One region of the Methylobacterium sp. ARG-1 genome, then DNA from elsewhere that is predicted to be linked to it. Evidence: riboswitches for the same ligand, from Rfam matches in the RefSeq annotation. Region 1 holds a riboswitch; each other region holds the start of a gene.

What was found. A riboswitch is a leader RNA that binds a small molecule or an ion and turns the genes downstream of it on or off. The one in region 1 is predicted to bind cobalamin.
Positions count from the first base shown of each region.
Region 2: linked by a shared signal. The riboswitch ahead of AKJ13_RS21445 (TonB-dependent siderophore receptor) and the one ahead of AKJ13_RS08900 (CbtB-domain containing protein) in region 1 are both predicted to bind cobalamin.
Region 3: linked by a shared signal. The riboswitch ahead of AKJ13_RS13135 (TonB-dependent siderophore receptor) and the one ahead of AKJ13_RS08900 (CbtB-domain containing protein) in region 1 are both predicted to bind cobalamin.

Region 1 is NZ_LHCD01000006.1:85,009-89,079, reverse strand. It holds gene AKJ13_RS08910 (DUF1636 domain-containing protein) at 1-167, opposite strand, end outside; gene AKJ13_RS08905 (CbtA family protein) at 160-894, opposite strand; gene AKJ13_RS08900 (CbtB-domain containing protein) at 911-1,093, opposite strand; cobalamin riboswitch at 1,127-1,322, opposite strand; gene AKJ13_RS08895 (DUF4424 domain-containing protein) at 1,571-2,578, shown strand; gene AKJ13_RS08890 (discoidin domain-containing protein) at 2,701-4,056, shown strand; gene AKJ13_RS08885 (peptidase S10) at 4,060-4,071, opposite strand, start outside.
Region 2 is NZ_LHCD01000027.1:33,463-37,533, reverse strand. It holds gene AKJ13_RS21450 (HigA family addiction module antitoxin) at 105-464, opposite strand; cobalamin riboswitch at 862-1,057, shown strand; gene AKJ13_RS21445 (TonB-dependent siderophore receptor) at 1,340-3,523, shown strand; gene AKJ13_RS21440 (peptidase) at 3,520-4,071, shown strand, end outside.
Region 3 is NZ_LHCD01000011.1:126,847-130,917, forward strand. It holds gene AKJ13_RS13135 (TonB-dependent siderophore receptor) at 1-2,091, opposite strand, end outside; cobalamin riboswitch at 2,257-2,467, opposite strand; gene AKJ13_RS13140 (TetR/AcrR family transcriptional regulator) at 2,727-3,323, shown strand; gene AKJ13_RS13145 (hypothetical protein) at 3,460-3,693, shown strand; gene AKJ13_RS13150 (type 1 glutamine amidotransferase domain-containing protein) at 3,795-4,071, shown strand, end outside.

The DNA.
Region 1 (4,071 bases):
CAGGGCCGCTTGCAGACCGAGAGGCACTCGACCCCCTCGATCCGCAGGTCCGGCGCCGCGTTGCCCGCGCGCAAAGCGTCCAGCAGGCGCGCTCCGGCCCGCGGGCCGTCCGGGTCGTCGCCCGGGCGGCGGCAGGTGGTGCAGACGTAGAGGACGGTCTCAGGCATGGGCCGTCCCGCGTGCCGGGCCCCGGGCGAAAGCCTGCCAGGCCCAGCCGAAGCCGAGGCCGATCAGCAGCCAGAAGACGAAGCTGATCGCCAACGACCGGGCCGCAAACTGTGCCGCCAGCGCCGCCGGAAGCTCGGAGGCGGCCTCGGGGGCCTGCGGTGCGCCGGCCACGTGCGGGGCGATGATCAGAACGAGCCCACCCAGGATCGCGATCAGCGAGCGCCGGATCGTGATCAGGTACAGGCCCATGCCGGTGGCGGCGGCGGTCATCACCCACCAGGCTTGGCGCGTGGCGAGCGGTGCCGCCTCGCTGCCCGGCAGCTCCGGCGGCAGGCCGAGGCCCGGGGCGAGGGCGACGCTGGCGAAGCCCGCAATCGCAAAGGCGACGCCGACCTGGCGGGTCGGCTCGCGCCCGCAGGCGAGGATCGCCGCACCGAGCAGCAGGGCATAGCCCACCGCGCCCACGAGGGTCGCCAGGGCCGTGAACGCCATGCGTGGCAGGCCCTCACCGGGCTGCCATTCGAGCGCAGCATCCGGCGCGGCATGATCGTGCCCGGCATGCGCCAGGATGATCGGGAGGCCGCGCTCGGCCTGCTGCGTCTGATGATGTTCGTAACGCTCGGCCGCCACGATCAACGGCGAGGTCAGCGTCAGCTCGAGGCCTGTCACGACGACGGCCGCGAGGAAGCCGGCGGCCAGAGCCGCCGACAGAAGCCGGATGATCATCCCTGGCGCAGGGGCGTCAGTGGCAGGGGAAGTTCTGGGTGTGCCGGAAATCGTGCGCCGCGTTGTGCAGCGCGATCGCCGGCGAGAAGCCCGCCATGAACAGCAGGCCGAGGCCGAGGAAAGCCGCGATCGCGACGGCGATCGGGCGCTCAGCAGCGCGGGTGCCGGTTGCGACGGGTGCGAGGGTCGAGGTAATCATCAGCGTGTCTCCAGCCGCCCCACCGGCGGCATTGCGGGATCTCAGCGTGACGGCAGGTCTCCTGGCTCGCGGCTCGGCGCGCCTGCCGCCTTCCCGGATCGCTCCGGTGGCCTACTGGCAGACGCTCGCCGCTCACAGTTGCGGGGGCAGCCGCGGATTCGGAACTCGCGCTCCTCACCGCATTCCCTTTTCACCCCGTTGCCGGGGCACCGTCACGGGATCGTTGTAGACGCATGACAGCTCTCGCACAACGGAGGCGCGGCGGAATCATCTCCGACTCTTCGGGTACGACGTGGTTCAGTGGTGTGGTTGGTTGCTGTGAAGCTTTTGCCGCGTCCGGGCGACGATCTTCGCGGCCAAACCGTCTCGCTCCGACTTGCCGAACGCGACCAGCCCCGATCACCCGGACTGCCGGCGGACGGCTCCCGCAGCGGCCGCGCAGGCCGCCGCTTCCCGAGCATATTGAGTGTGATACCGATGCGAACCTTGTGGCTGGCCTGCGCCCTTGCGGCAACGGCGTCCTTGCCCGCCCGGGCGGATGACAGCAGCGCCGCGCTCGCCGCGGGCGGTCTGGTCCTCGAGAAGACCGACAAGATCGCGCTCGCCTCCGAGGAGCTGTACCTGTCCGAGAAGGCCGTGCGGATCGACTACCGGTTCCGCAACCTCACCGACGCCGATATCGAGACCACCATCGCGTTTCCGATGCCCGACATCACCGGGGATCGCGAGATGCTGACCGCGATTCCCGATCCGGCCCACGACAACTTCCTCAAGTTCGCGACCGAGGTCGATGGACGGCCGGTCGAATCGCAAGTCGAGCAAAGGGCGTTCCTGATCCGGAACGGTGCGCCGCCGGTCGAGATCACCGATCGCCTCAAGGGCCTGGGCATTCCCCTGATGCCGACCGTCGAGGCGACGGAAGAGGCCCTGCGCCGTCTGGGCGAGAGCCGACGCCTCGCTCTGGCCGCTGCCGGCATCCTGGAGCGGCAGGTGCACACGGATGGCACGATCGCGGATGTCCCGCTCTGGACGCTGAAATCGAAGTTCTGGCGCCGGCAGGTCTTCCCGGCCGGTCGGGAGATCACGGTCCGCCAGAGCTACGTGCCGAGCCTGGGCAGCCTGTCCTACGGCGCTCCGAACGTGGACCCGGCGCAGAAGGCGCAATACGCAACCCGCTACTGCACGGAGCCCGCGTTCGAGAAGGCGGCCAAGGCTCTGTACCGCCGGGCGAGCGCGGATGGCAGCCGGTCGTTCCAGGCCTATGAGCAGTACCTCTCCTACGTGATCACGTCCGGGGGGAACTGGGCGGGACCGATCGGCACGTTCAAGTTGGTCGTGGACAAGGGCGACCCCGCGACCCTCATTGCGTTCTGCGGTACCAACGTGAAGAAGACCGGGCCGACCACGTTCGAAATGGTCGTGAAGGATTACGTCCCCCAGAGCGACATCGACGTCCTCCTCCTGAAGTCCGGGACTAACGGCTGAGGCGGCGACTGGGCTCGATGGCTTCAGCGGGCGGGCTTGACGGGCCGGTGTCGATGCGGGCACCGCCGGTCGCGCCGTCCGGCTGCGCCCCGGCGCGACCGGCCCAGATCCGCCCCGGAGACATGATGGCCCCGGCAGACGACTCGAATCCCGCCCTCGTCGACCTCGCCGACGGCCGCACGCCGCAAGCGGTCGCGGATACGACCTGGCTGGAGATCGATCTCGGCGGCCGCTTCCCGATCCATTCCATCGTCGTCGTCTGGAATGGGGCGGATCCGGCACCCGTCGCGGATGTCGCGATCCTCGTGCTGCAGGACGGCGCGTCCTGGTCGGAGCCCGGCCTTGCGTCCCGGCAGAGCGAGGCGGGTTCCAGCGCCGCATTCATCGAGGCCGATGAGCGCGCCTGGACGCGGTCCGTGCGCATCGCGGTGCCGGATCCCGACCGGGTGGCCGCCGTGCAGGTCCGCGCCGAGGAGGCCGCGATCGACCTGATCGCACTGCGGGCAATGCTCGACCTCGACGTGACGCTCCTCAACGAGAAGCCGGGGGCCAACCGCTACCTCGCCTACAGCCTGGAGAGCGGACCGGATCGGGCGAGCCGCACCCTCGTCGGCCTGTCGCTGTTCGAGAACGGCGCGTTCGGCAATTGCCTGGTCCAGTACATCATCGCGCTCTCGGTCGCGAAGGCGCTGAACCTCAAATACGTCAAGGTCCCGAAGGTCGACCGCAGCAAGGTGATCTTCCTGACCGAGCGGCTCACCCGCGACGGCATCACCTTCATCCCGCCGGATGAGGCGCTGCCGGCGGACGGCTACTTCCTGTCCGGCCTGTATTTCGACCCGACGCAGTTCCAGCGTCTGGTGGGGCTCGAGACGCCGCCGGATTCGCGGGCGATCATCCAGGAGATCATCCGCCCGCTGTTCAACGGGCTGCCGGCGACGTTTCCCCCCAAGCCCGACGACCAGCTCCTGATCCATATCCGCTCGGGCGACATCTTCAGCACCTGGGTCGATCCGCACTACCCGCAGCCGCCCTTCGCCTTCTACCGCATGGTCATCGACCGGCTGCGCGGCGAGGGGCGGATCCGCTCGGTCAAGCTGGTCTTCGAGAACCGGCTGAACCCGGTGATCGCCGAGGTGGAGGCCTACGCGAAAGGTCTCGGCCTGCCGGTGGAGACGCAGAGCGAGTCGCTTGTGGCCGATGTCGCGGCCCTGGTGAACGGTCGCTACCTCGTCTTCGGCCTGGGCACTTTCGGTCCGGCGATCTGCCACCTGTCGGAGCGGGTCGAGCAGGTGTTCTACTTCGCGTCCAATTGGCCGCAGGCGTTCCAGGGCATCGAGACCATCCGCAAGCTGGTCGAGGTCAGGGACATCGCGGGAGGCTACATGAAGGTCGGCGAGTGGCAGAACACCGACGCCCAGCGCCGGATGATGATCGATTACCCGGCTGAGGCGCTCGCATTCGACGACGCGGCGTGACCGTCAGGGCGCGTC
Region 2 (4,071 bases), on a different contig from region 1:
GTGGCGCGTTTCGACGTTCCGGCCGGCGCGCACCGTGCCCGCCGTCGAACCTGGGATCGTCCCAGCGGCTCAGGACGCGTTATCCGCGCCGCTGATGACGAATCTCACCCGATCGCGTAAGCGCGCTTGACGATCGGTTCGGGCCGATCGACCGGCTCCTGGACCCGCGGCGCGGCCGCGAGTTCGCTCTGGATCTCGGCCTGGTGCTTGCGCGCCTTGGCGATCTCGAAGCGCGTCTGCAGCTCCATCAGCGTTTCCATGCTGCACCCGAACACCGCCTCGATGCGCAGGGCCAGCTCCGCCGTGAGTGCCGTCTTCTCGTTGAGGAAGTCTGACAGCGCCTGACGGGTCACGCCGAGCAAGCTGGCCGCGGCCATGACGGTCAGGTTGCGCGCCTCCAAAATGTTGCGCCGCACGAACCCGCCCGGATGACCCGGATTTTCCAGTTGATACGTGATACTCATCGCGTCCCCCTTGTATATCTCAGCACTAGACCATCGGTCATAAAAACGTCTCGCACGTACTTTGAGATGACCCTACCTCATTTCTCTACGATCTTTGCCGATATACGCAGCAGACTACCAGTGGTTCCACCGTCAACGATTCTATGTAATCCGTGATGATGTTCGTCATCACGCAAATTATTCTGAGATTAATTGTTTCATTTTGACAATAAATAGCAACAGTATCCGATGATATCCGCCAGAAATACACTGCTGAATTTCAAAAGAATTTTCATCCTGACCCGCGCCTAGCAAGCCCGCCAAGGCCCCCGACGTCCAGCCGGTCGTCCAGGCCGGTGCGGAAGGGACCTGCACACAACCGAAGATATCCAGACGCTTGACGTCCCGGCAGCACACGGCCAAGCTGATCCCCGACGGTTCCCCTCGGGGATCAAAAGGGAACGCGGTGAGGGGTCTTCCCCGATGCCGCGGCTGTCCCCGCAACTGTAAGCGGTGAGCCCTTCACCACCACGTCACTGGGTTTCGGCCCGGGAAGACGGTGCGAGGGCGGCGACCCGCGAGCCAGGAGACCTGCCGTCAGCCGTGGTCACACGCGAAACGCGCCGGGCGGGGTGTCCTGGCGGGTGTCGAGACGGCCTCGCGCCAGCGGGGTCGGCGAGACCTTGTTCGCGGTGACGTGCCACAGCAAGCGCGCCCGCGTTCCGGTTCCCGATGTCCTCCCTTGTCGTGCCGATCTCGGCCGCGTTTTCGCGCGGCCCGATCCTCAGCCCCTGCGCTCGAAGCGCGCAAGACCCGGCCGACACGGATAGCAATGTTATAACATTGCTTATAGGACATCCGGGCCGGCGGCCGCCGCGCATGGATCCACGCACGCCATGTCCCGACCAAAAAATCCTCTCCGCAGCCGGCGCGCGCCGCTCTGCGGAGCCCTCCTCACCCTCTTGGCGAGCCCGGCCGCGTCCCAGGAGAGCGTCGCCCTCGATCAGCTCTCCGTCGAGGGGGAGGGCGGCGTCAGCCTGACCCGGGCCGCCCCGACCGGGCTGAACCTGCGCACCCCCGACCGGACCGCGAGCCGGCTCGGCCTGACACCGCTGGAGACGCCCGCGAGCGTCGACATCGTGTCCGGCGAGACCGCGCGGCTGCGCGGCCAGGACACGATCGCCGAGGCGGTGACGCAGGACGCGACCGGCATCACCACGATCGCGGCGCCGGGCAACGGCAACGGCGCGTTCACCGCCCGCGGCTTCGCGGGGCCGAACTCGATCCAGCAGCTCTACGACGGCACCCGCTTCTATGTCGGCGCCAACACGGTCACGTTCCCGTTCGACACCTGGAACGTCGAGCGCATCGAGGTGCTGCGCGGGCCGTCCTCGGTGCTCTACGGCGACGGCGCCATCGGCGGCGTCATCAACGTCGTGCCCAAGAAGCCGGTCTTCGTGCCGATCAACGTGGCCCGCGCGGTGATCGGCACCGACGGCGTTGCGCGGCTCGCGCTGGATTCGGGTGGGGCGCTCGGCCGGGAGGAATTCGGCGAGACCTTCGCGTATCGCCTGAACGTCAGCGGCAACCGTGCGGACGGCTGGATCCGGCCCGAGGGCGATTTCCGCAACCTCGCGGTCTCGGCCGCCCTGCTGTTCCAGCCGAGCCCGGACCTCGCCTTCACGGTGAGCCACGATCTCGGCTACCAGGAGCCGGCGCGCTACTGGGGCACGCCCCTGGTCGAAGGCAGAATCCCGGACCTGATCCGGTTCAACAACTACAACGTCCGCGACGCGAAGATCACCTGGGCGGATAACTGGACCCAGTTCAAGACCGAGTGGACGCCCTCGGCCGACATCATCGTGCGCAACACCGCCTATCGGCTCACCAGCCGGCGGCACTGGCTCGATACCGAGCAATACAGCTACAATCGCGGGACGGGACTGGTCGATCGCGGCGATTACCTCGAGATCTATCACAGCCAGGAACAGGTCGGGAATCGCCTCGACGCCAGCGTCAAGGGCAGCCTGTTCGGCCTGCCGAACGCGTTCGCGGTCGGGTTCGACGTGAACCACATCGACTTCCGCCACACGAACAATTTCTACTTCGACCAGATTACCAGCGTGCCGCTGACCGGTTACGATCCGGGCTACTTCCCGCAGAACGGGCGGGCGCGGCCGGCCTACGCCACGCAGACCAGCCAGGCCTCGGTCTTCGCCGAGGACCGGGTGATCCTGTCCGACAAGCTCTCGTTCCTCACCGGCATGCGCCTCGATGTGCCGACGCTCCAGCGCGAGGATTTGCAGAGTGGATCGCAGTTCGAAAAAACCTACCGCGCCCTCGGTTACCGGTTCGGCCTGGTCTACAACCCGACGCCGGACAGCGCCCTCTACGCGCAGTACAGCTTCGCCACCGACCCGGTGAACAGCCTCATCACGCTCAACCAGTCGCTGGCGGGATTCCAGCTCGCCACCGGCACGCAGGTCGAGATCGGCGCCAAGGGGCTGGCCTTCGACGGCGCCCTCGAATGGACGGTGGCCGGCTACCGGATCGTCAAGGACAACCTGATCTCCGCCGTGCCGGGCCAGCCGACCCTGTCGACCCAGGTCGGGAGCCAATCCTCGCAGGGCTTCGAGCTGGCGCTGGGCTGGCACTTCGCCCCGGGCTGGCGGCTCGACGGCAACCTCGCGCTGCTGCACGCGCAATACGACGCTTTCGACCAGAGCGTGAACGGCGCCACCGTCTCGTATGCCGGCAACCAGCCGATCGACGTGCCCGAGCGCGTCGCCAATTTATGGCTGACCTGGGACGTCTCCCGGGACTGGACCGCCCGGGTCGGGCTCCAGAACGTCGGCCAGGTCTACAGCGACTTCGCGAACACGGCCCGACGACCGGCCTACAACCTGGTCAACCTCGTGCTCGACCATCAGGTCACGGTGGATTCGCGCCTGAGCCTGCGGGTCTACAACCTGTTCGACAAGGTCTACGCGATCAGCGGCAACGCCGTGAACGGCGTCGGCACCAACTGGCTGCTGGGCCGGCCGCGCTCGGTGGAGCTCGCCTACACGGTGGCTTGGTGAGGCGCTGGATCGGACAGGCGGTCCGACGCTGGCTGCTGCTGTTCCACCGCTGGGCCGGGATCGCGACGGCCCTGTTCTTCGCGCTCTGGATCGGCTCCGGGCTGGTGATGCTCTACGTGCCGTTCCCGGTGCTCACGCCGCCTGAGCGCCTCGCACGCCTCGCGCCGATCGCCTGGGGCGAGGTCGCGGTCGCGCCGGATGCGGCGCTCGCGGCCGGCGGCATCGCGGGCGTGCCGGCGGCGTTTTCCCTGGAGATGCGCGGCGCCGAGCCGGTCTACCGGATCACCGGCCGCGACGGGGCGCGAGCGACGGTCTCGGGTCGGACTGGCACGCGGCTCGGCCCGGTCGACGCGGAGGCGGCCCTGCGGCTCGCCGCCGGGGACCGGCCGGGCGCCCGCGTCGAGCCGGTGGAGCGGGACCAGTGGACCGTCACCGCCCGCTACGACCCGCTCCGGCCGTTCCACAAGATCGCGCTCGGCGATCCCGCAGGGATCGAGCTCTACGTCTCGCAGGTCACCGGCGAGATCGCCCTCGACACGACCCGGTTC
Region 3 (4,071 bases), on a different contig from region 1:
TTCGGTGTTGAAGATATTTTCGACGTTGAGGGCCAAGCGGACGTTGTCGAAGCGGTAGTAGGCCAGGGCGTCGACCGCGATGTAGGCCGGCAGGACGAAGCCCGAGCCCGCCGCATCCCCCGCCCGCTCGCCCACGCCGCGGACGCCGCCGCCGATCCCGAACCCCTTCCAGTCGCCGCCCTGCGGCTCGTAGACCGCGAGCAGGCTACCCGAATGGCGCGGCACGTTGATCAATGGCGCGCCCACCGGCAGCACGTTGTCCTTGGTCACCACCGCGTCGGCGAAGACGTAGCCGGCCAGCACCTTCAGCTCCGGCGTGAGCTGCCCCTGGGCGGTCAGCTCGAAGCCCTGGCTGCGCACGGCGCCAGCCGCAAGCGAGAAGCCGCTGTTGTTCGGGTCAGGGGTGAGCACGTTCTGGCGCTCCACCCGGAAGGCCGCCGCCGTCAGCAGAAGGTTGCCGCCGAACAGCTCGGACTTCACGCCGACCTCGTAGCCGAGGCCGGTCTCGGGTGCGAGCGGCACTCCCCGTGCCACGGATGCGGCGTCCGGGCCGATATTCGGGCGGAAGCTCGTGCCGACATTGGTGTAGAGCGCGAATTCCGGGATCGGGCGGTAGACGAGGCCCGCCCGGGGTGAGGCCGCAACCCGGGATTGATCGACCTGGCTGCGCGGGGCCCGCTCCCGGAACGACTGCTCGAAGATGTCCACGCGCATGCCGACGAGCGCCCGCCATTGCGGGCTGAGGACGATCTCGTCCTGGGCGTACAGGCCGGTATTGGTGACGCGCTCCAGATTGTTGCGCGGGATCGTGATCGGCGGCAGCGCCTGCCCGTAGACCGGCGCGTAGATGTCCAGCGCGAAGGGGCTCGTGCGGAAGTTCGAGCGGAAATATTGTGTGCGGCTGTCCGTGCTCTCGCGGTCGACTCCCAGCAGCACGGTGTGGCCGATCCCAACCGTGTCGAAGCGCCCGAGCAGTTCGGCCTGACCGATCGCCACGTCCCAGCGGTAGTCACGCACGTTGCGGTCGCGCGACACCGTGCGGTTGTCGGCGGCAAGCGAGCGGACCTCGGCGGACTCGCCCTCCAAGTCGCCCGTGTTGAGGTAGGTCGCGAGCCGCATCTGCCACGCATCGTCGAAGCGGTGGTCGACGCGCAGCTGCAGGGTGTTGTTGCTCTGGTCGGTGCTCTGGCCCGGCTCCCCCAGGAAGCGTGAAATCGGCAGGAAGCCGAGCTGCTTGTTGATCGCGATCACCCCGCGGTCGAACACGATGCGGTTCTTGACGAACTCGGTCTCGACCGTGACCCGGGTATCCGGCGTGACCTGCCAGCTCACCACCGGCGCGACGAGCAGACGGTCGCTGTTGACGAAGTCCCGGAAGCTGCCCGCCCCCTGGGCCGCGAGGTTGAACCGGTAAAGGACCGTGCCGTCCTCATTGAGGGCGCCGCCGGCATCGACCGTGCCGCGGGTCAGCCCGAACGAATCGACCTGGGTGCCCATCTCGACGAAGCGCTGGGCGGTGGGCTGCTTGGTGATGATGTTCACCAGGCCGCCGGGATCGCTGCGTCCGACCAAGCCGGCGCCAGGCCCCTTCAGCACCTCGATCCGCTCGATGTTCTGCGCATCGGGCGGGGGCGGCGTACCGCGGTTGAGGGGGAAGCCGTTCTTGTAGATCTCCGAGGTGGTCACCCCGCGGATGGCGTAGCTGAAGATGCTCAGGCCGCCGAAATTGTTCTGCTGCGCGACGCCGGGGAGATAATTGAACACGCGATCGACGCGTGTGGCGGCCAAGTCGTTGATCACCTCCCGGGGTGCAACGGTGACGACCTGCGGCACGTCGATCTGCGGGGTCGCGGTCCGGGTCGCGCTGACCGCCCGAGTCGCGCTGTAGCCGGGGGTCGGCCCGATCAGGCCGATGCTGTCCGACGCGCTCGTCGTACCGGGGGCCGCGCTGCCGCCGACATGCTCGACCGAGACTTCCTCCAGGGCGACGCTCTCCTGCGCGCGCGTCTCGCCGATTGGCGAACCCGCTGTGAGGACCGCCGCGAGGGCGACACGCGGGCTGTGGCGGCGGAGCCGCGACCGTGAGCGGATCCGCGGGCCGCGGGCTTTCGCGAACGGTTCGGTCGTAGTCGGCTTCGGGCGGACTGGCACCGGCACACTCTGGGTTATTGAGCCGGGGGCCAAGCGTGAGCGCGTGCGCGCGACGGGCCCGCGTGGCCGCGCCGGACATGCGTTCCACCGGGGCACCCCGCCCAAGGGTTGTCGTCGCGCCGAGGCAGGTCTCCTGGCTCGCGGGTCACGATCCCTGCCTGGCCTTCCCGATGCGCGGCATCAGTGACCGAGGAGCAGCAGGAACTCGCCACTTACAGTTGCGGGGGCAGCTTCAGCTTTGCCGTTGTCGGCGCACTGAATTCCCATCTTCGCCTACGGACCGAAGCCCGCGGGAACCTTGGCCGATCGATACTCGCCGCGGCGCCCCCCGGGGTCAACGGCCTATGCACAGAATGCAACGTTGTTACATTCGCTGTGGCGCGACGGCCACATATACGGGTCGCGCGACCCTAGGGGTGGTTCGAGTCGTGGTCGGCGCACTCAGGGGGCTGGGCCAAGCGTGCGAGCTGCGATGTCAGGCCGACATTGAGTCCCCCTTGACCGCCCCAGAAGCGCACAAAAAATTTCGCCATCGGCCACTAGACGACCGGTCTAATCAGAGCTATCTCAGCGTCATGGCACGCCTAAACGCGCATACCGACACCCGGCAGGAGATCCTCGACACCGCGTACGGCCTCGTGGGTGCCAAGGGGTTTTCCGGTGTGGGGCTCAACGAGATCCTGGCTTCGGCCCGGGTGCCGAAGGGCTCGTTCTACCACTATTTCGGATCGAAGGAGGCTTTCGGCGAAGCGCTTCTGGCCGACTACTTCGAGGGCTATCTCGCCGATCTCGACGCGACCCTTGCGGAGCCCGGCCTGAACCATGCCGAGCGCCTAATGAACTACTGGCGCAAATGGCAGGCGACGCAGGGCAGTGTCGATTACCAGCGCAAGTGCCTGGCGGTGAAGCTCGCCGCGGAGGTCTCGGACCTGTCCGAGGTCATGCGGCTCGCTCTCAAGGACGGGACCGCCGGGATCATCGAGCGGCTGGCACGGGCCATCGAGGCGGGGGTCGCGGAGGGCTCGCTTAAGGTCGAGGGCGAGCCGCATACCATCGCCGAGGCGCTCTATCACGTCTGGCTCGGTGCGAGCCTGATGGCGAAGATCGTGCGGACCGACGCGCCGTTCGAGGCCGCGATGGCGACGACGCGGCGGATCCTCGGGCTCGCCTGACGCCGATCCGACGAAGGGGGAGGCAGCAGAACCATGCCGACGTATGCGTAAATCCGAGACGACCGGTCTACTTAACAGGAACGGCGTGACATCGTCGACCTGCCAAGCGCTCACAACCACAACCAGGAGAGATACGATGCCCTACGCGGCCAAGACGTTCGCCTTCCCATCCCTCGTGATCGCCGGGTTGGAGAGTGCCGTGCTCGGCATCCCCGCAGCCTCGGCACAGGAGAGGATCACCCTCGAGACCATCGGCGCCGTCCGCATGGCCAGGGCCAACGAGGTCCGCCGCGCGAGCCTCCCGGTTCGCTCGATGGAGACGGCGCCGACGCACGACCAGGTCGCAGAGCGGCCGTCGAAGGCGCGCTAACGCCGCCCCCTTCGCTCGCCACCCACGATCCGCGCGGCCCGCTCCGCGGAGCCGCCGCCCGCAATCCCTGGCTTCAACCCCGACACATACGGAGACCGATGATGAAGATCCTGATGGTGCTGACCTCCCACGATCAGCTCGGCGACACGGGCCGCAAGACCGGCTTCTGGCTGGAGGAGCTCGCTGCGCCCTACTACGTGTTCGAGGATGCGGGCGCGGAGATCGTGCTCGCCTCGCCCCAGGGGGGCCGGCCGCCGCTGGACCCGAAGAGCAGCGAACCCAGTTCCCAGACCGATGCGACGCGCCGGTTCGAGGCGGATTCGGATGCCCTGTCGGCGCTGTCGAACACGACCAAGCTCGATGCCGTCACCCACGACA